4 regions of the Streptomyces albofaciens JCM 4342 genome follow, and region 1 is predicted to be linked to each of the others. Evidence: riboswitches for the same ligand, from Rfam matches in the RefSeq annotation. Region 1 holds a riboswitch; each other region holds the start of a gene.
What was found. A riboswitch is a leader RNA that binds a small molecule or an ion and turns the genes downstream of it on or off. The one in region 1 is predicted to bind cobalamin.

Region 1 (5,411 bases):
GTCCCCTCCGGGTAGATCCCCAGCACCCGCCCCTTGCGCAGCACCGCCAGCCCGGACCGCAGCGCGGCCTGCGCCGCCTTGCCGCCGGTCCGGTCCACCGGAATCTGCCCGATGCCCCGGAAGAACGCCGCGGTCAGCCGCCCGCGCACACCGGGCCCCGTGAAGTATTCGGACTTCGCCAGAAACGTGACCCGCCTCGGTACGATCACCGGCATCACAAAATGATCCGAGAACGACAGATGGTTGCCCGCAATGATCGCGGGCCCGTGCAAGGGCACATGCTCCAGCCCCTCCACCCGCGGCCGGAAGACCAGCCGTAGCAACGGCCCCAGAATCACGTACTTGAGCACCTGATAGAACACAGGGCCTCTCCTCACTCTCCGGAACCGGCTCAACGGCACTGTTTACGCAGGTCAGACGAGGTGCAGGAGGACGTAGTGTAGATGCCGGGACGAGCGTCCGTAACCACCCGTGGGGGTACCGGTGAGGCTTGCGCCGGAAGGCGGTGGTGAGCGGCCGGGAGGAGGCTCGGGCGTGCGCCCTCCCGGCCGTCGGCGGCACCCGGCCGTCACCGGTATCCGGCCGTCACCGCTTCCGTCGGCCACCGGCCCCGGTCAGGACGAGGCGATCTCCGCCCGGACGGTCCGCGCGGCGGCGACCAGATTCTCCAGCGAGGCACGGGTCTCGGGCCAGGCGCGGGTCTTCAGGCCGCAGTCCGGGTTGACCCACAGGCGCTCGGCGGGAATGGCGTCGAGGCCCTTGCGCAGCAGGCTCGCCATCTCCTCGGCGCTCGGCACGCGGGGCGAATGGATGTCGTACACCCCCGGCCCGGCCTCGCGCGGGTAGCCGTGCGCGGCCAGTTCGCGGGCGACCTGCATATGGGAGCGGGCGGCCTCCAGGCTGATGACGTCGGCGTCGAGATCGTCGATGGCCCGGACGATGTCACCGAACTCGGCGTAGCACATGTGCGTGTGGATCTGGGTACGGTCGCGCACGCCGCTCGTGGTGAGGCGGAACGCCTCGGTGGCCCAGGCGAGGTAGGCGGCGTGACCGGCGGCGCGCAGCGGCAGCGTCTCGCGCAGGGCGGGCTCGTCCACCTGGATGACCGAGGTGCCCGCCGCTTCGAGGTCGGCGACCTCGTCGCGCAGGGCCAGGGCCACCTGGCGGGCGGTGTCGGCGAGCGGCTGGTCGTCGCGGACGAAGGACCAGGCCAGCATGGTGACCGGGCCGGTCAGCATGCCCTTGACGGGCCGGTCGGTGTGGGACTGGGCATACGTCGTCCAGCGCACCGTCATCGGCTCGGGCCGCGAGACGTCACCGGCCAGGACCGGTGGGCGCACGTACCGGGTGCCGTACGACTGGACCCAGCCGTGCTGCGTGGCGAGGTAGCCGGTCAGCTGTTCCGCGAAGTACTGGACCATGTCGTTGCGCTCGGGCTCGCCGTGCACCAGGACGTCGATGCCCGCCTTCTCCTGGAAGGCGAGGATCTCGCGGATCTCGTTCCCGATGCGTTCCTCGTAACCGGCGGTGCCGATCCGTCCGGCCCGCAGGTCGGCGCGTGCGGTGCGCAGTTCGCCGGTCTGCGGGAAGGAGCCGATGGTGGTGGTCGGCAGCAGGGGCAGGCCCAGATGGGCCCGCTGGGCGGCGGCGCGCTCCGCGTACGGTGCCGGGCGGCGGCCGTCCGCGTCGGTGACGGCGGCGGCGCGGGCACGTACGGCGGGGTCGTGCGTGATCGCGGAACCGGCACGGGACGCCAGGTCGGCCCGGTTGGCGGCCAGTTCGGCGGCGATCGTGTGGGTGCCCTGCGCGAGACCGCGGGCGAGCGTGGCGATCTCGGCCGTCTTCTGCTCGGCGAACGCGAGCCAGCGCAGGATCTGCGGGTCGATGTCGCGTTCGACCGCGGCGTCGAGCGGCACGTGCAGGAGGGAGCAGGAGGCGGCCACGTCGACCCGGTCGGCCAGCCCCAACAGGGTCCCGAGCGTGGCCAGCGACTTCTCGTAGTCGTTGATCCAGATGTTACGGCCGTTGACGACACCGGCGACCAGGCGCTTGCCGGGCAGGCCGCCCGCCGCGGCGAGCGCGTCCAGGTTGCCGGCGGCGGCCTCGGTGAAGTCCAGCGCCAGACCGTCGACAGGGGCCTTGGCCAGGACCGGCAGGGCCTCGCCGAGCTGGTCGAAGTACGAGGCGACCAGCAGCTTCGGGCGGTCGGTGAGGGCGCCGAGGTCGCGGTAGGCGCGTTCGGCGGCGTTCAGCTCGGCCGGGCTGCGGTCCTGGACCAGGGCGGGCTCGTCCAGCTGCACCCACTCGGCGCCGGCCGCGCGCAGATCGCCCAGGACCTCGGCGTACACCGGCAGCAGCCGGTCGAGCAGGGTCAGCGGGTCGAAGTCGGCGGCGACACCGGGGGCGGGCTTGGCCAGCAGGAGGTAGGTGACCGGGCCGACGAGCACCGGGCGCGGCGTGTGCCCGAGGGCCAGCGCCTCCGTCAGCTCACCGACCTGCTTGGCGGAGTCCGCGGCGAAGACCGTTTCGGGCCCCAACTCGGGCACGAGGTAGTGGTAGTTGGTGTCGAACCACTTCGTCATCTCCAGCGGCGCCACGTCCTGGGTGCCGCGCGCCATCGCGAAGTAGCCGTCCAGGGCGCCGGCCTCGACTGCGGCGCGGTGCCGGTCCGGGACGGCACCGACCATGACGCTGGTGTCCAGGACGTGGTCGTAGTACGAGAAGTCACCGGTCGGCACTTCGTGGACGCCGGCGTCCACCAGCTGCTGCCAGTTCGCACGACGCAGGTCCCGCGCGGTTTCCACCAGGGCGTCCGCGGTGACGCGGCCCTTCCAGTAGCCCTCGATGGCCTTCTTCAGTTCCCGGTTCCGACCCTGGCGGGGGTAGCCGTACACGGTGGCCCGTGCTGCCGCGGCTGCGGGCTTCGCTGTCACGGAACTCTCCTTCACGGACGTGTTCTTGAGTACGTCCCGGGGACGGGACGAGAACGCGAAGGAACGACGCGCCGGACGAGCCGCGAAGCGTGCGCCGACGCTCCTGCCCGCCTGACGTGTACGGTTCCGGACTACGTCCGAAACGCTCCCAACCCGCCCTCGAGGTCTCCGGGATGACCGCGCACGCATGGACGCGCGCGGGCAACGGGCAGGTCTTCGGACTCGCGGGCACGCCTGCCGGGCTCTCCCGGCGGACACCTACTGGCCGTCGCTTCCCGGATCCGCGGCCCGGATCCAGTGCGTATGACGGCGGTCGTTCCCGCTCACCGCTGCGGGGCAGTCCCGGATTCCCACCGGGTTCCCTCTTACGACGCGCCTGCCTGGCGGGCAGGGCGAACCAGCTGCACCGGACACAGTAGATCGGTCAGGGCGTGGGCGGACACCCCTGTTCATATGGCGGGATGGCGCATGAGACGGGGAGGGCGGGGAGGGCGGGAGTGGTTCGGCCCGCACGGACCCGTACGGAGCGCCGGAGCTGTACGGAGCGGGTGACAGACGCCGAAGCCGTACGGGATACGGCCGGGACCGGGACCCGTACAGCTTCGGCTTCGGTTTCGGCTTCAGCCTCGGTTGGTGGTGGCTACGTGCCGGAGGGCTCAGCCGGCAGGCGGCTGCGACGCGGCGGAGGAGTAGCGGCCGGACGCGAGTTTCCATTCCCGGTGGAGGGTGCCCAGCGGGATGCGCTTCTGGAAGAGCGGAGTGCCGAAGATCGTCAGCTGGGCCTGGAGCGAGCCGCTCAGATCCAGTCCGCCGAAGGCCTTCCAGTCGGCCGTGACGGACCCCTTCCCGTCGGAGGAACCGGCGGCCGCGGCGCTGGCCTCGCCCCGCAGATACGGAGCGACATCGGCGCTCACACCGACCGCACCGTACAGGCCGACGCTCGCCTCGGTACCTAGCGTGGCTTTCGCCCGGCCCGCCGCCGTCACGGCGGCCTGCATGGGGGTGGAGTGCATGCCGGATTCGCTGACGGGCTTCCAGCCCCCGGCCCAGGAGTAGCTGCCGCCGACCCGGAAGTCGCCCTTGAGGTCCTGCTTGATGTCGACGCTGACCCGGCCGTCCGCCTCGACCGCGAGGTAGCACGTGAGGTCGAGGTTGACGACGACCGGGACCGGGCCCACCTGGATGACCGGATCGGCGTGGAGCTTGGCGAACGGCATCCGCAGCGGCTTGCCGCTCGCGGTGGAGGCGGCGGCCTGCCCCTTGAAGCGCCACTGCGAGGACCAGTCACCGGACAGCCCGATGAACGCGCCGCCGGGCGCGGTGCGGCCGGCGGGGGCGGGGCTGGGCGTGGCGTGCGGGCGGCTGCCGTCGTAAGCGAACTCGACCTTGGGCGACAGCTGTACGAAGCCGGCGACCGAGGCCGCGGCGCTCGCCGGGGCGTCCTCCGCGGTGGCCACCGACGCGCCGACGTCCAGACGCAGACTGCCGAGGGGCAGCGTGGCGCCGTGCGGACCGAAGCGGCGCTCACCCTGCTTCGCCCAGGAGACCTTCACCCCCTTGACCAGCGGCTCGACCGAGACGGCCGCCGGATCGACGGGCACCTTCCCGTCGGCCTTGCCCTTGCCGAGCAGCGCGTCGAGGGTGGCCGGGGCGGTGTTGACCTCGGTGCCCTTCGCCGTCGTACCCCGTACGGCGGTGACCTTGGCCAGGACGCCGCTGGGCGCGCCGGGAGCGGGCGCGCTCGCGATGACGTCACCGACGGCTACGGCCGAGTTCTTCGCGGGCGCGGAAGCAGCGGGGCCGGGGGAGGGGGAGGTGGAGGCCGAGGGGGTGGGCGAGGGATTCGGGAGATGCTTCGCCGGGCTGACGACGACCGCGCGGCCGCTGCGGCGGTCGTACGAGGCGACCCGTAGCGAGGACGTGTACCGCGGGCGTCCGTCGCCGGACGGGCGGGCCACGGCGGCCGCACCGGCGGGTCCGGACGACGTGGGAGCCGCGCCGACGGCCAGCCGCTGCCCGCCGCCACCGCCCTTGCCGGCCGCGGTGTCGGCGGGGTCCTGGCCCTCGGCGGCCTGGGCGGCGGTCGCTCCGGCGCCGGGTTCGGCGGCCTTGTCGGTGCCGGTATCGGTGCCGGTGCCACTGGGGGACGAACACCCGGAAGCCAGCAGGGAGATGACGGTCAAGGCAGGTATGAGCGCCTGCTTGGTAATCGTACGCAAGGTGAGCCCTGGAGAATGTGGGGTGGGGTACGCCGCGACGAAGTCGCCTTCGGAAACGGCGCCTCACAGCAATGGGACGGTTGCGAAGGAGTGAAGAGGTACGGAAAGGGAGCTGGGTGATCATGCCATGACCCGCGGGCCGGGGCGAATTCGGCCTGCACGTTGGGCCATTGATACGGACCAATGATGATTTCGCGGTGAACTATTTCGGCCCACGGGCATTCGGCACTGGCCGGCCCGTCCCGCTGAACGGTTGACG
Region 2 (5,411 bases), 1.3 Mb from region 1:
GACGTACGGGCGAAGGGCGGCCGGTTCGTCTACATCAAGGCCACGGAGTCGGACTGGTACCACAACCCGCACTTCTGGCGGCAGTACCGCGGCGCGCGCAAAGCCGGCCTGCTGCGCGGCGCGTACCACTTCGGGGTGCCGAGCGCGTCCTCCGGAACCGCGCAGGCGCGGCACTTCCTGCGCCACGGCGGCGGATGGAAGGCGGACGGCCGGACGCTGCCGCCGGCCCTGGACATCGAGCACAATCCGTACGCCCCGGAGCGGGCGTGCTTCGGCATGAGCCGCGCGGCGCTGGTCCGGTGGATCCGCGGGTTCAGCAACGAGGTGCTGCGGCAGACCGGACGGCGACCGGTGATCTACACGACGGCGCGGTGGTGGAACGGCTGCACCGGCGGCAGCCGGGCGTTCGCCGCCACCCACCCGCTGTGGCTGGCGAACTGGCACAGCACGCCCGGCAAGCTGCCGGCCGGCTGGGCGTACCCGAGCTTCTGGCAGTACGCGAACCACGGCGCGCTGCCGGGCGACCAGAACAAGTGGAACGGCACGGCCGCCCAGCTACGGCGCTTCGCCCGGGGCTGAGGCGGAAAACCAGGGCAACCGCGGCGCGGTGCGGGACGAGGCGACCGAGCATCCAAGCCCCCGACCACTCAAGCCCCCCCGGATGTCCGAGCCCCCGGATGCCCGAACCCCCGGGCACCCAAGCCCCCGAGCGTCCAAGCCCCGGCGCATATGCCGCCCGGCACCCGGTACGCCTGGGACGCACGGGGCTCCCGTGCTGATGCGTACGGGGCCCGCGTGACGCCTCGGGCGCCTCCGCGCCACCCCTGCGGGGGCGTCACCGCGGCGTCCGGTCCAGTTCACCTTCCGTTCACCCGTCGTCCGTACGGTCCCGAGCGTTACTGACCATCGAACTGATTGCCTGGGTGAATGGAACACATCACGCTTCTCATCGGGATCGTGATCGTCACGGCCTTGGTGTTCGACTTTACGAACGGCTTCCACGACACGGCCAACGCCATGGCCACCACCATTTCCACCGGGGCACTCAAGCCCAAGACGGCGGTGGCGATGTCGGCGGCCCTCAACCTGCTCGGCGCATTCCTGTCCGTGGAGGTCGCCAAGACCATCTCCGGCGGGATCATCGACGAGACCGCCGGCATCAGACCAGAGGTGATCTTCGCCGGACTGGTCGGCGCCATCGTCTGGAACCTCGTCACCTGGCTGGCCGGGCTCCCCTCCAGCTCCTCGCACGCCCTCTTCGGCGGCCTGATCGGCGCGACCCTGGTGTCCGTCGGCGCGAGCGGCGTGCACGGCGGCGCCGTTGTCATGAAGGTCCTCATCCCGGCCGTCGCCGCGCCGATCGTGGCCGGTCTGGCCTCGATGGCCGCGACCCGGCTGACGTACCGGCTGGCCCGCGACCGCGCCGAGGAGGACACCGCCAAGGGCTACCGCGCCGGGCAGATCGCCTCCGCCGCCCTGGTCTCCCTCGCCCACGGCACCAACGACGCCCAGAAGACGATGGGCGTGATCACCCTGGCGCTGATCACCGGCGGCGTCGTGGCACCGCACGCCGACCCGCCGCTGTGGGTCATCGCCTCGGCGGGCCTGGCCATCGCGCTCGGCACGTACCTGGGCGGCTGGCGGATCATCCGCACGATGGGCAAGGGCATCACCGACATCCAGCCGCCGCAGGGCTTCGCCGCCCAGACCGGCGCCGCGGCCACCATCCTGGCCTCCTCCCACCTCGGCTTCGCGCTCTCCACCACCCAGGTCTGCTCCGGCTCCGTCATGGGTTCCGGGCTGGGCCGCAAGGGCGGCGTGGTGCGCTGGTCCACGGCGGGCCGGATGGTCGTCGCCTGGGGCCTGACGCTGCCGGCCGCCGGTCTGGTCGCTGCGGGCGCCGCGCTGCTGGCGGACCAGGGCGACTGGGGCATCGCGACCGTCGCGGTCCTCGCGCTCGCCGTCTGCGGCGCGATCTGGGTGGCCTCCCGGCGCAAGCCGGTGGACCACACCAACGTCAACGAGGGCCCGGCCGCGGAGCCCGCGGGTGTCGTGACCGCCGCCCTCCAGGCCGTCTCGCCGCCGCCCGCCGGCCCGGTCGCCACCGAGCCCGCGACGGCCGCCACGATCCCCGCGCCCGCGGTGGCCGGGGCGCGGCTCACCGACCCGGTCGGCGCGGCCCCGGTGATCGCCGCCCCGGTGGCCGCCCACCCGCACGAGAAGCACGGGACCGAGCCCCGCGCCAAGGCCGGCTCGGCCGCCGGCTGACCCCGCCGTACGGCTCCCCGCCTCCCCCGGCTTCCACGAAGGAACGAGAACGCAATGAGCATCGACTGGGCAGCGCTCGGCCAGGTCTTCGGCGTCACGCTGGTCGTGACGGTCGGCATCGTGGGCCTGTTCACCCTCGGCATCGTCGGCACGTCCCGCAAGCCCCGGCAGGAGGGCGAGGCGGTGGCCGCCGACGGTCCCGGCGGGGCGGCGCGGGCCGGCGCGTACGCCTGCTTCGCGCTGTGCGCGGCGGCCGTGGCGTACGGCATCTACCTGATCGTCGCCGCCTGACCGGCACCGGCACGGCGCCCCGGGGCGTCCGGTGGCCGCGGCACCCGCCGCGGTCACCGGGCGCCCCGTCGCCGTCCGCGGGCAGTGGCCGCCTGTGTCCTCCGACACAGGCGCGGCCCCCGCCCCGCGCCGCAGGTCAAGCGCGAGTTGACGGGCTTCGCGGAGCGTGGTGGACTGCCGGAGCCAATCGGCGACAGATGAGGAAGTCCGGTGAGAATCCGGCGCGGTCCCGCCACTGTCACCGGGGAGCGCTCCTCCATCAAGGGCCACGGTCCGCGTCCGGGACGCGGGTTCCGTACGGACTGGAAGGCCGGGGGAAGCGCCGATCCGGGGAGCCAGGAGACTCTCGTCGCCGTACCCGTCGAACCAGGGCGCGGACCCTGAGTGAGGACCTACCGCCATGCCCGGCCGCAGTTCGAGACCCGCTGGACGTACCCCGCTGCCCCTCCGAGGCGCGACGGCGGTCTGATCCGATGCGTGCCGAACACGCCGGCTACGCGTGCGGCGCGGCCCTCGGTTTCCTCGGCGACCTGGTCGTGGGCGACCCCCGGCGCGGTCACCCGGTGGCCGCCTTCGGGCGGGCCGCGGCGGCCGTGGAGCGCCGCCTGTGGAGCGACGGCCGCGGGCGCGGAGCCCTGCACACCGCACTGCTCGCCGGCGGCACCGCCGCCGGTGCCACGCTGCTCACCCGTGCCGTACGCCGCTCCCCCGCGGCCTTCCCCGCCTCCGTGGCGCTGACCGCCGCCGCCACCTGGGCCGTCCTGGGCGGCACCTCGCTGGGCCGCGAGGCACGGGCCGTCGGCGGGGCGCTCGCCGTGGGCGACCTCGATGTGGCGCGCGAGCGCCTGCCGCACCTGTGCGGGCGCGACCCGCAGGCCCTGGACGGGCAGCAGATGGCGCGCGCGGTGGTCGAGTCCGTCGCCGAGAACACCTCGGACGCGGTGGTCGGCGCCCTGGTGTGGGGCGCGGTCGCCGGTGTTCCCGGGCTGCTGGCGTTCCGCGCCGTCAACACGCTGGACGCGATGGTGGGCCACACATCGCCGCGCTACCGCCGCTTCGGGTGGGCCTCGGCCCGCCTCGACGACGTGGCCGGCTTCCCCGGCTCCCGGCTGACCGCCGCGCTGGCGGTCCTGGCCGGTCCGGACCGGCGGGGCGCGTGGCGCGCCTGGCGGCAGGACGGCGCGTCCCACCCGAGCCCCAACGCGGGCCCGGTGGAGGCCGCGTTCGCGGGCGCGCTGGGCGTACGGCTGGGCGGCACCCTGGCGTACGGCGGCCGGGTCGAGCACCGGCCGGTGCTCAACGGCGGCACCGGGCGCCCCGTCGCGGTGCCGGACATCGAGCGGGCCGTACGGCTGTCGCGCCGGGTGAGCGCGCTGGCCCTGGCGGCCACGGTCACGGGCCGGCTGGCGGCCGGGGCGGTACGCCGGTCCCGTACGGCCGGGAGGGCCAAGTGAGCAGCAGCAACGTACGGACGGCGAGGAGTGCCAGGTGAACGGTTCGGGTGGGGCGCCGCTGGGCGGCGGGCTGCTGGTGGCCGGCACCACGTCCGACGCGGGCAAGAGCGTGGTGACGGCGGGCATCTGCCGCTGGCTGGCCCGCAAGGGCGTCAAGGTGGCGCCGTTCAAGGCGCAGAACATGTCGCTGAACTCGTTCGTGACGCGCGAGGGCGCGGAGATCGGGCGGGCGCAGGCCATGCAGGCCGCGGCGGCGCGCGTCGAGCCGAGCGCGCTGATGAATCCCGTGCTGCTGAAGCCGGGCGGTGACCGCAGCAGCCAGGTCGTGCTGATGGGCAGGCCGGTGGGCGAGCTGAGCGCGCGCGGCTACCACGCGGGGCGCCAGGAGCGGCTGCTCGGCACGGTCACGGGCTGTCTCCAGGAGCTGCGCCGTACGCATGACGCGGTGATCTGCGAGGGCGCCGGCAGCCCCGCGGAGATCAACCTGCGGCGCACCGACATCGTGAACATGGGCATCGCGCGCGCCGCCAGGATTCCGGTCGTGGTGGTCGGCGACATCGACCGGGGCGGCGTGTTCGCCTCGTTCTTCGGCACCACGGCGCTGCTGTCCCGGGAGGACCAGGCGCTGGTCGCGGGCTATCTCGTCAACAAGTTCCGCGGCGATGTGACGCTGCTGGAACCCGGCCTGGAGATGCTGAAGGGGCTGAGCGGACGGCCCACCCTCGGGGTGCTGCCGTTCGCGCACGGCCTCGGCATCGACGAGGAGGACGGCCTCCGCGTCTCGCTGCGCGGCGCGGTCCGCGAGAGCGTCGTCGCGCCGCCGCACGGCGCGGACGTGCTGCGCGTCGCCGTGGCCGCCGTACCGCTGATGTCGAACTTCACGGACGTGGACGCGCTGGCCGCCGAACCGGGCGTCGTGGTCCGGTTCGTGGACCGCCCCGAGGAACTGGCCGACGCCGACCTCGTCGTCCTGCCCGGCACCCGCGGCACCGTCCGCGCGCTCCAGTGGCTGCGCGAGCGCGGCATCGCGGACGCGGTGCGGCGGCGGGCCGCGGAGGGCCGCCCGGTGCTCGGCATCTGCGGCGGCTTCCAGATGCTGGGCGAGCGCATCGAGGACGAGGTCGAGTCGAAGGCCGGGACCGTGGACGGGCTGGGGCTGCTGCCCGTACGCGTACGGTTCGCGGCCGAGAAGACGCTGGCCCGGCCGTCCGGCGAGGCGCTGGGCGAGCCGGTCGAGGGATACGAGATCCACCACGGCGTGGCGGAGATCGACGGCGGGGAGCCGTTCCTGGCAGGCTGCCGGTCCGGGGCCGTCTGGGGCACCCACTGGCACGGCTCCCTGGAGAGCGACGGTTTCCGGCGGGCGTTCCTGCGGCGGGTGGCCGCCGACGCGGGCCG
Region 3 (5,411 bases), on a different contig from region 1:
TCGCGGACGAAGACGTCCGTCGCGTTGTTGGTGTCGTCCCGTACGAGGTCCGGCGCCGAGGACTGGAAGTACAGGCGACCGTTGTCGGCGGACAGCACGCCCAGGCCGGAGGAGCCGGTCTGCGGCTGCTTGCCGTCGTAGGTGTAGGACATCTGCTCCGTCGTGCCCTTGACGAGGTCCCGTACGAACAGGTCGGCCCGGCCCGTCGGGTGGCCGGGCACCACCTCGCCGTACTGGCTGGAGAAGACCACGTAGCGGCCGTCGGGGCTGAGCGAGGCGTTCCAGGCGCCGACCGTCTCGCCGGTGGAGGAGAGGCTCCCCACGCCGGTGCGGCCGGTGTCCAGGTCGTGCACGTAGAACGGGTAGCTGTGCGGTCTGCGCAGATCGGCCCGGTCGCGGGCGGCCGCGGCGGGGGCCGGGCGCAGGTTGGCGGCCTTGGAGGTGAAGCCGACCGTACGGCCGTCGTAGGTGATCGCCGGGTTGGCGGAGGGCCCGTTGGCCTGCTCTCCGGTGGCGGTGACGCTCACCCGCTCGACCGCGCCCGTCTTCCGGTCGCGGACGAAGATGTCCTGGGCCTTGTTGGTGTCGCCGGGCACCAGGTCCTCACGACTGGAGGCGAACGCCACGTACCGGCCGTTGGCGCTGATCACGGGCATCTGGGAGCCCTGCTTGCCCTGCGGCGGCTTTCCGTCGAGGGTGACGCTCTCGGTGCGTCCGGTCCTGCGGTCGTGCACGAAGATGTCGGTGGCGGCGTTGGTGTCCCCCGGCACGAGGTTGGCGGCACCGGAGGCGAAGGCGACATACCGGCCGTCGGCGCTGATGGTGGGCGTGGACGACCAGGAGTCGGCCTGGGTGCCGTCGCTCGCCACGTTGACGCGTTCGACGGCGCCCGTGCGCAGGTTCTTGACGAAGATGTCCGGCTGGCCGTTGGTGTCGCCGGGCACCAGGTTCGTCGCGTCGGAGCCGAACACGGCGAACCGGCCGTCGGCGCTGATCATCGAGCCGGACGAGCCGCCGTTGCCCTGTGTGCCGTCGGCGGCGACGCTGGCCCGCTCGGTGCCGGACGGCGGCGCGGACCGGGCGGCGGCCGTCGTGGCGGGCAGCAGCGCGGCGAGCGCGCACACCCCGGTGACGGCGGCGAGTCTTCGTACGGTGGTGCGGGTGGACCTCATGGCGGATTCCCCTCCTGGTGAATGCGTGCGTCGCCGTTGACGTCAGTGCGTGAGCCGGCGGACGAAGACGTCGCCCGTCCCGTTCGTGTCACCGGGCACCAGCCCGTCGTCGCGCGAGTCGAAGACCGCCAGCCGCCCGGCGGCGTCGGGCACCGCGGTATTGGTCCAGGAGGACGACTGGCCGCCGTCCGCGGTGACGTTGATCCGTTCGACCCGCCCGGTGCGCAGGTCGCGGACGAAGGCGTCGACCTCGCGGTTGGTGTCGCCGGGCACCAGGTTGGTCGCCGCGGAGGTGAAGAAGAGGCGCCGGTTGTCCGCGCTGAGCCGCCCGTCGGAGGACCAGCCGTTGCCCTGGGCACCGTCGTGCGCGCGGGACGCCATCCGGGTGGTGCCCTTCCCCAGGTCGCGGACGAAGATGTCGTACGTGCCGTTGGTGTCGCCGGGCACCACGTCGTCGGCCACGGAGGCGAAGACCGCGTGCCGGCCGTCGGGGCTCAGCCGGGGGAACGGCGACACGCCGACCACGGCGCCCGTCGAGCCGAGGCTCGCCACGCTCGTCCGCCCGGTGTCCAGGTCGTGGACGTACAGGGGGTCCTGCGGCGGCGGGCGGCGGAAGCCGGGTCCGGCGGGGGTGAGGTTCGTCGCCTTGGAGGTGAACGCGACCCGACGGCCGTCGGCGCTGATCGACGGGAAGGCGGAGGGGCCGTCGGCCTGCGTGCCGTCGCTCGCCACACTGACCCGTTTCGTCGTTTCCTTCTGCACATCGTGGACGAAGATGTCCAGGCGCTCGTTGGTGTCGCCGGGCACCAGGTCCGCGCGGTACGAGCCGAAGGCGAGGTGGCGGCCGTCGCCGCTGAGGGTGAAGTTCTGCACCCCGTAGCCGTACGGGGACGTGCCCGCGCCCGCGGTGGGGCTCGTGGTGCGGCCGGTCAGCCGGTCGTGGACGAACACGTCGCCCTCGCCGTTGGTGTCGCCGGGCACCAGGTTCGACGCCGAGGAGTAGAAGGCCACGTACCGCCCGTCGGCGCTGATCTCGGGTGATCCGGACAGGGCGTTGCCGCGCGTGCCGTCACCGGCGACGCTGACCAGGTCGACCTTTCCCGTCCGTAAATCCTTGACGTACACGTCTTGTTGGCCGTTGGCGTCGGCGGGTCCCAGATTGGTGGCTTCCGAGGTGAATGCCACGAACCGCCCGTTCGCGCTGAGCGTCGGACCGCCCGAGAAACCGTTTCCCTGCGTTCCGTCCGCGGCGACGCTGACCCGTTCGGTCGCCGGGGCCGCCGGCCGTGCCGCGGTGGCCGTCGCGGACAGCACCCCCGCCACGGCACACGCTCCGGCCAGCAGCCCCACGGCTCTCGCCACGCCGCGCGCAGCACCGTTTCTTCGCATGTCTCCCCCCTCACATCAGGCCCCCCACCCGCCCCGCCGGGCGACGGAGCAGACAAGGAGCCAATACGCTTCAGGAGTCCCGGTCAACGCATCAGGGACATTCCGCGCCACCAATACGCCCCCTGCATCAGCCCCCGTCCAGGAGGGCCGCCGGGCCCCGGCCGGAAGGCCCGGAACGGCTTCAGGAAGCCTCCGCAGGGGCTTCTGGGCGGCCCCGCAGCGCCCGGCGAACGGCCTCGGAACGGCTGCCGAATACCACGGCTCCGGACAACCCCGCGCCAACGCGACACAAGATATGGGGGTGGGTGCACGAGGCAGCACAAGATGTATGCTCGTGCTCGCTGTCGTCGCAGGGGAATCCGGTGCGAATCCGGAACTGTCCCGCAACGGTGTACGAAGTGCGGCAATCCGCACCCGTGAGTCCGAAGACCTGCCCGCAGTACGCCCGCGCCATCCCGGCGCGGTCGTCGATACGTCCGGGCCTCGCGGGTTGGGCCGGTGGACGCTGCGCGGTGTGCCCGCGCGCCCCTCGCCGTGCCAGGGGTGCCGCACGCCCGTACGCGGCCCTCCGTGCCTCCCCCGGGCCCCCGCCGAGTGAGGGAGAGCAGCACGTGACCATCGCGCCAACGGAGCCCGCGTCAGACCGGCAGGTCGTGCAGCCCGCGAAGGACACGAAGCCCCGGCAGGACGCCGGCGGCCGGGCCGAGGACGGCCCCGGCGCCGCGCTGCTGCGCACGCTGACCGACCTCACCGCCGACCTGGACGCCACCGACCCCGGCAAGGTCGCCGCCGCCGCGCTGCGCGGCCGCCACCCCGGCTCCGACGAGGCCGAACTGCGCTCGCTGGCCATGGAGGCCGCCGCCGGCCTGATCGGCGACGAGCCGCAGTACTCCAAGCTGGCCGCCCGCCTGCTGACGCTCGCCATCGCGGAGGAGGCGGCCGCGGAGGGGGCGACCGCCTTCTCCGCCTCCGTCGCCGTCGGACACCGCGAGGGCCTGATCGCCGACGACACGGCGGAGTTCGTACGGACCCACGCGGCGCGCCTGGACGAGCTGGTGGAGCGCGCCCTCGCGGACGGCGCCGACGACCGGTTCGGCTACTTCGGCCTGCGCACCCTGCACTCCCGCTACCTGCTGCGCCACCCGATCTCCCGGCAGGTCATCGAGACCCCGCAGCACTTCCTGCTGCGGGTGGCCTGCGGCCTGGCCGAGGACCACGGCGAGCGGGCCGTGGACGACGTCGCCGAGCTGTACCGGCTGACCAGCACGCTGTCGTACCTGCCCTCCTCCCCCACCCTCTTCAACTCCGGCACCCGGCACCCGCAGATGTCCTCCTGCTACCTGCTGGACTCCCCGCTGGACGAGCTGGACTCGATCTACGACCGCTACCACCAGGTGGCGCGCCTGTCGAAGCACGCCGGCGGCATCGGCCTGTCGTACTCCCGGGTGCGCGCCCGCGGCTCGCTGATCCGCGGCACCAACGGCCACTCCAACGGCATCGTGCCGTTCCTGCGCACCCTGGACGCCTCGGTCGCGGCCGTGAACCAGGGCGGCCGGCGCAAGGGCGCGGCCTGTGTCTACCTGGAGACCTGGCACGCGGACCTGGAGGAGTTCCTGGAGCTGCGCGACAACACGGGCGAGGACGCCCGGCGCACCCACAACCTGAACATCGCGCACTGGATCCCCGACGAGTTCATGCGCCGCGTCGAGGCGGACGCCGACTGGTCGCTGTTCTCCCCCAGCGACGTGCCGGAGCTGGTGGACCTGTACGGCGACGAGTTCGACGCCGCGTACCGCGAGGCGGAGGCCGCGGGCCTGGCCGTCAAGCAGGTCCCGGCGCGCATCCTGTACGCGCGGATGATGCGCACCCTCGCGCAGACCGGCAACGGCTGGATGACCTTCAAGGACGCCGCCAACCGCACCGCCAACCAGACCGCCGAGCCCGGCAAGGTGGTGCACTCCTCGAACCTGTGCACCGAGATCCTGGAGGTCACCGACGACGGCGAGACCGCGGTCTGCAACCTCGGCTCGGTCAACCTGGCCGCCCACCTGGGCGACGACGGCGAGATGGACTGGGAGCGGCTGGACGCCACGGTCCGTACGGCCGTGACCTTCCTGGACCGCGTGGTGGACATCAACTTCTACCCGACCGAGCAGGCCGGCGCCTCCAACTCGCGCTGGCGGCCGGTGGGCCTGGGCCTGATGGGACTCCAGGACGTCTTCTTCCGGCTGCGGCTCGGCTTCGACTCGCCCGAGGCGCGGGAGCTGTCCACCCGCATCTCCGAGCGGATCATGCTCGCCGCGTACGAGGCGTCCGCCGACCTCGCCGAGCGGCACGGGCCGCACCCGGCCTGGTCCGCAACCCGTACGGCCCGGGGCGTGCTGCACCCCGACCACTACCCGAACGCCGAGCCGCGCTGGGCGGACCGGTGGGCGGCGCTGCGCACCCGTATCGCGGCGACCGGCATGCGCAACTCGCTGCTGCTGGCCATCGCGCCGACCGCGACCATCGCCTCGATCGCGGGCGTGTACGAGTGCATCGAGCCGCAGGTCTCCAACCTGTTCAAGCGCGAGACGCTGAGCGGCGAGTTCCTCCAGGTCAACGCGTACCTGATCGAGGAGCTGAAGGCGCTGGGCCTGTGGGACGAGCGCACCCGTGACGCACTGCGCGAGGGCAACGGCTCGGTGCAGGAGCTGGACTGGATCCCCGCGGAGATCCGCGAGCTGTACCGCACGGCCTGGGAGATCCCGCAGCGTGCCCTGATCGACATGGCGGCGGACCGTACGCCCTACCTCGACCAGAGCCAGTCGCTGAACCTGTTCATGGCGTCGCCGACCATCGGCAAGCTCA
Region 4 (5,411 bases), 2.0 Mb from region 1:
GCGTCCGTTCCGAACTTCCGGCTCATGCCCCCGCTCCCAACCGCCGGTCCAGCACGTAGAGCAGCACCGGCGCACCGATCAACGCCGTCACCACGCCCACCGGCAACTCCTGGCCGTCCATGGCGGTACGGCACACGATGTCCACCACGACCAGCAGCAGCGCCCCGGTGAGCGCGGCCAGCGGCAGCAGCCGACGGTGGTCGCCACCGACGATCAGCCGGCACAGATGCGGCACCATCAGCCCCACGAAGGCGACAGCTCCGGACACCGCGACCAATACGCCGGTCAGCAGGCTGGTCACCACGAACAGCAGCCGACGCAGCCGGACGACGTCCACGCCCACACTCGCCGCCGTCTCGTCCCCCATGGTCAGCGCGTTGAGCGCGCGGGCACGTGCCTGGAGGACCAGCAGCCCGGCGGGCACGGCGAGCACCGGCAGGACGAGCGTGCCCCACGTGGCGCCGCCGAGGCTGCCCATCAGCCAGAACAGCACGCCACGCGTCTGCTGTTCGTCCCCGGCCTGGAGAACCAGATAGCTGGTGAACCCGGCCAGGAACTGGCCGATGCCGACACCCGCGAGCACCAGCCGCAGCGGCGCGAAGCCGCCACCGCGCCGGGCCAGCGTCCAGACCAGCGCGAACGCGGCGAGCGCCCCGGCGAAGGCGGCCAGCGACAGCCCCAGGCCCCCGCCCACCCCGAGCACTCCCCCCGACCCGAACACTCCCCCCGACCCGAACACTTCGTCCGCTCCGGCCACCGCTCCCGCGCCCAGCACGATCGCGGCCACCGCGCCGAGCGACGCGCCGTTGGAGATGCCCAGCAGGTACGGGTCGGCGAGCGGGTTGCGCACCAGCGCCTGGGTGGTCGTACCGACGAGCCCGAGCCCCGCGCCGACCAACGCGGCGAGCAGCGCCCTGGGAACCCGCAGCTGCCAGACGATCAAATCGTCCGTACCGGGCCGCGGCGGCTCCCCGCCCAGCCGCCGCAACACCACCGACCACACCTCACCCGGGGCGATATCGGTAGCACCGAGCGAGACGGCGGCGGTCAGCGCGACGAGCAGGGCGAGGAGAAGCCCGACGGCGATCCAGAGCGTCTGAGCGGGGCTCGGGGAGGTACGGGCGGGGCCTGGAGACGTAGGGGCGGGATTCGGAGACGTACGGGCGGGATTCGGAGACGTACGGGCAGGGCCTGGGGACGTACGAGCGGAGCCCCGGGACGTACGGGCGGCCCGCCGCATCAGCGGCCCACCCCACCCGCAGCCGCCCCGCCCGAGACCGAGCCACCCGAGACCGAACCGTCCGATGCCGAACCACCCGAGGCCGAACCGCCCAAGGCTGAGCCACCCGAGACCGAACCGTCCAGGCGGCCCAGCCGGTCCGTATACAGCGTCGCCGCGATCCGCCGTACCGTATCGGCATTGCCGACCCCCGCGATGGTCGTCCGCTCCGAGCCGATGCGCAGGAACTTGCCTTCCTTCACCGCGCGCAGGCCCGCCGTGGCCGGGAATGTCCTCAGGAATTGTTCGGCTTCGGCGAATGCCTTCTCATTGGCCGCGGCACTGCCCCGGTTCCGTACGCCGAGCTGGATCCAGTCCGGGTCCTTGTCGACCACGTCCTCCCACGAGACCGGCCGGAAATCACCCGCGCAGTCCGCGAAGATGTTCCGCGCCCCGGCCTCGGTCAGCACCGCGTTCGCCACCTGCCGGTTGCAGACGGCGACGGGCTGCTTCGTTCCCGCGTCGAAATCGAAGAAGAAGTACGACGGGCGTTTCTCCACCGGGACGTCCGCGATGGCCTTACGCACCTCGGCGACCTTCTTCTCCATCTCCGCCACCAGCTGCAATGCCCGTGGCGACGTACCCGTGACCTGCCCGAGGCGCCGGATATCGCCCTCCACCGCGGACAGGTCCCGCTGCGGCACCTTCTTGCGCGGCGCGCACGCCGTCGAGGCCAGATAGACGTGCTTGATGCCCGCCGCGGCGAATTCCGCCTCGGTCGGGCCGGTCGCCGCCCCGCCCATGTTGCCCATCGAAGCGAACGTGTCGATGTACAGATCGGCCCCGGAACCGAGCAGCTTCTCCTTCGGAATCACCGTTTTCCCCAGGACCGGCACCTGCTGCGCCCGAGCGTCGAGTTCACCCGGCAACGTGCCCTTGCCCGGCGGAAATCCGGTGCCGACGACCCGGTCCTCCACACCCAGCCGAAGCAGCATCTCCAGACTCGCCGCATTGCTGGTGACGATTTTCCGTGGCGCGGTGGAGAAAGTCGTCTTCCGCCCGTCGCAATCGGTGACGGTGACCGGAAAGCCACCCGCCGAGCCGTTCCGGCTGCCCACGGCCCCGGCATCCTGCCCGTCGGCACCGCCGCACCCCGAGGCCAGCGCGGCCACCGCCAGCACCGTCACCGCCGCCGTCACCGCCCGCCCCGTCCGCCCCGCTCTCCCCGTCCGCCCCTTTCGCACCGTCTGCCCTGTCCGACCCGTCGACCCCTTCGGCCCCGACACCGGCCCCACCTCATCCACGCGAGGACGCATATGCCCGCTCTCCCTGCCTCTCGCCTCTCGACTGCCCGACGGCCCGCCTGCGCGGGCCCGGATCAGGTAGTCGAGCGACCGGCGCCCCGGGTTCCCGAGGCCCAGGTCCGATGGCCGGGGCGACGGCCCTCGGCATCGACGGAGTTAGAGTGTCCGGGCCGTGGTGTTCGGGAAGACCGGTGACGACCTACAGGTCCAGGCCGGAGCGGCCCTCGCCACTGTGATCGGGAAGTTCCCGCCCCTGTCCGTACGCGTCCTTCGCCGTACGGAGCCACTGGCCGCAGCCCGCGGCCGGGAAGGCCGGGGCGGGCGCGTACACCCGTCAGCCAGGAGACCGGCCACGGCATCTCACGAACTGATCCACGAGGTGCTGGAGCGTGACCACCGGATGCCCCTGTCCACAAACCCCCCTGCTTCCTCTTCTCCCTCCTCTCCCTCCTCTCCCTCTTCCCCCACTTCGCCCGCGCCCTCCTCCGGCGGATCCGCCTCTCCCCTCCCCGATTTCCGCTGGCGGCGGCAGGACACCGTGCGGACCGCGGGGCTGATGGCGGTCATCGCCGGACTGCACGTCGTCGCCTTCGGCGTGCTCTTCCTGCTGGTCGTGCCGCACCACTACGCGGTGGGCTCACAGGTCTTCGGGGTCGGCCTCGGCCTCACCGCGTACACCCTCGGCATGCGGCACGCCTTCGACGCCGACCACATCGCCGCCATCGACAACACCACCCGCAAACTGATGGCCGACGGCAAGCGGCCGGTCTCCGTGGGCTTCTGGTTCGCGCTCGGCCACTCCAGCGTGGTCGTCGCCATGGCGGCGCTGGTCGCCGGCGGCGCGCAGCTCGCGGGCACCCTGCTGGACGACGAATCGCGCGCCCACCAGGTGCTCGGCACCGTGGGCACCACGGTCTCCGGCGGCTTCCTGTACCTCATCGCCGCGCTCAACCTCGTCGCGCTGGCAGGCATCTGGCGGGTGTTCCGGGCGATGCGGGAGGGCCGGTACGACGAGACGGAGCTGGAGCAGCACCTCGACTCGCGCGGCTTCATGAACCGCGTGCTGGGCCGCTTCACCCGCTCCATCACCCGACCCGGCCAGATGTACCCGCTCGGCCTGCTGTTCGGCCTCGGCTTCGACACCGCGACCGAGGTGACGCTGATGGTGATGGCGGGCAGCGGCGCGGCGGCCGGCCTGCCCTGGTACGCGATCCTGGTGCTGCCGCTGCTGTTCGCGGCGGGCATGAGCCTGTTCGACACCCTGGACGGCACGTTCATGAACTTCGCGTACCAGTGGGCGTTCTCGAACCCGGTACGCAAGGTCTACTACAACCTCACGATCACCGGCCTGTCGATCGCCGTCGCCTTCTTCATCGGCACCATCGAGCTGGTCACCGTCCTGCACGACAAACTGGACCTGAAGGACGGCGTCACCGACTGGATCTCGTCCATCGACCTGGACAACGTCGGCTTCATCATCGTCGGCCTGTTCGTGGTCGTCTGGGCGGCGGCCTTGGCGTACTGGCGATTGGCCGGCGTGGAGAAGCGCTGGTCGGCCCGGGCGTCGCGGGCGACAGGGGCGGAGGCCGGGGAGACCGCCTGAGGGAGGGCGGGGAGGGGAGGGGAGAGGACGACGAACGCGCGGTACGCGGACGGCCTTCCCTTGCGCGAACAACCGACCACTCCGCGTGCCCGACGGCCCTCACATCCACGAGCGTTTGCGTAAGGCCCGGGGTATGCGAAGCCCAGGCCCGCGTACGCCTAAGCCACCCACGAACGCCTGGCCCCCGCGAACACCCACGCACGCCCCTCCCCTCAGCCAGCCGAACCGGCCCCTCAGGTAGCCGAACCGGCCGCCGCCCCCGTCTTCAGGTCCCGCCCCCAGCGCGCCAGCTCCGCTTCGAGGTCGAGCGGACGGAGCCGGTCCGGTTCGTCCGGCCCCGGCCAGTCCTCGCGCGGCACGCGCCACATCACCTCGAACTCGTTGCCGTCCGGATCCTTCGCGTACACCGACTTGGACACCAGGTGATCGGTGGCGCCGACCAGCGCGCCCCGCTCCGCCAGCCCCGCCGCCACGTCCGCCAGCTCCCCGAGCGTGCCCACCTCCCAGGCCAGGTGGTAGAGCCCCACCCGGCCGTGCTCGGGCCCGGGGGCCGCGGCCCCCACCGCGAACAGCCCGAGGTCGTGATCGTTGGCCGTTCCCTCTGCACTGAGGAACGCGGCCCGCCCCGGAATCTCCGTGTCCACCCGGAAACCGAGCGCCTCGGTATAGAAGGCCACCGCGCGTCCCACGTCCCGCACGTAGAGCACCGCGTGGTTCAACCGCCGTACCGCCACGTCAACCCCTCACCTTCCCGCTTCGTCCCGATATCTTCCGATGCGTCCGACCCGCCCGCCCTGCCCTTTCGCTCACTTACGCAGCAGCAGGAACACGACCGCCAAAACCACCCCGAGCACCAAGGCGGCCACGCCGTACACCAGCCGGTGCGCGCGCAGGACCGGAAGCAGCCGGTCGACCGCGTACCGGCCGGGGCCGGTCAGCGCGAGCGCCGCCGCACCCGCCGTGAGCAGCAGCTCGTACTCGACGCCCTCGGGCGCGAAGAACCCGCCGCCCCACTTCACTCCCAGCGCGTTCACCATCGTCCCGACGACCGCCGCACCCGCCAGCGGCGTCAGCAGCCCGAGCACCAGCCCGAGGCCGCCCAGCGTCTCGCTGAGACCGGCGACGACGGCCATGGCGTCACCGGACGGGTAGCCGCTGGCCGTGAAGAACTGGCCGGTCCCGTCCAGCCCCGGCCCGTCGAACCAGCCGAACAGCTTCTGCGTACCGTGCGCGGCCATGATCAATCCGACCGCGAGCCGCAACAGCAGCAGACCGATGTCATACG

Region 2: another riboswitch for cobalamin. It lies ahead of CP973_RS12315 (cobalamin biosynthesis protein); the one in region 1 lies ahead of metE (5-methyltetrahydropteroyltriglutamate--homocysteine S-methyltransferase).
Region 3: another riboswitch for cobalamin. It lies ahead of CP973_RS33565 (ribonucleoside-diphosphate reductase subunit alpha); the one in region 1 lies ahead of metE (5-methyltetrahydropteroyltriglutamate--homocysteine S-methyltransferase).
Region 4: another riboswitch for cobalamin. It lies ahead of nicT (Nickel transporter NicT); the one in region 1 lies ahead of metE (5-methyltetrahydropteroyltriglutamate--homocysteine S-methyltransferase).

Annotation. Positions count from the first base shown of each region.
Region 1 covers NZ_PDCM01000001.1:4,092,815-4,098,225, forward strand. Annotated here, with positions in the region: gene CP973_RS18315 (lysophospholipid acyltransferase family protein) at 1-362, opposite strand, end outside; gene metE (5-methyltetrahydropteroyltriglutamate--homocysteine S-methyltransferase) at 615-2,933, opposite strand; cobalamin riboswitch at 3,124-3,350, opposite strand; gene CP973_RS18325 (hypothetical protein) at 3,590-5,152, opposite strand.
Region 2 covers NZ_PDCM01000001.1:2,746,630-2,752,040, reverse strand. Annotated here, with positions in the region: gene CP973_RS12330 (lysozyme) at 1-579, shown strand, start outside; gene CP973_RS12325 (inorganic phosphate transporter) at 928-2,268, shown strand; gene CP973_RS12320 (hypothetical protein) at 2,323-2,559, shown strand; cobalamin riboswitch at 2,759-2,905, shown strand; gene CP973_RS12315 (cobalamin biosynthesis protein) at 3,033-4,013, shown strand; gene CP973_RS12310 (cobyric acid synthase) at 4,072-5,411, shown strand, end outside.
Region 3 covers NZ_PDCM01000002.1:3,152,764-3,158,174, forward strand. Annotated here, with positions in the region: gene CP973_RS33555 (TolB family protein) at 1-1,172, opposite strand, end outside; gene CP973_RS33560 (TolB family protein) at 1,215-2,534, opposite strand; cobalamin riboswitch at 2,850-3,013, shown strand; gene CP973_RS33565 (ribonucleoside-diphosphate reductase subunit alpha) at 3,173-5,411, shown strand, end outside.
Region 4 covers NZ_PDCM01000001.1:2,060,441-2,065,851, reverse strand. Annotated here, with positions in the region: gene CP973_RS09325 (FecCD family ABC transporter permease) at 23-1,240, opposite strand; gene CP973_RS09320 (ABC transporter substrate-binding protein) at 1,240-2,418, opposite strand; cobalamin riboswitch at 2,680-2,892, shown strand; gene nicT (Nickel transporter NicT) at 2,891-4,126, shown strand; gene CP973_RS09305 (VOC family protein) at 4,360-4,860, opposite strand; gene CP973_RS09300 (DoxX family protein) at 4,933-5,411, opposite strand, start outside.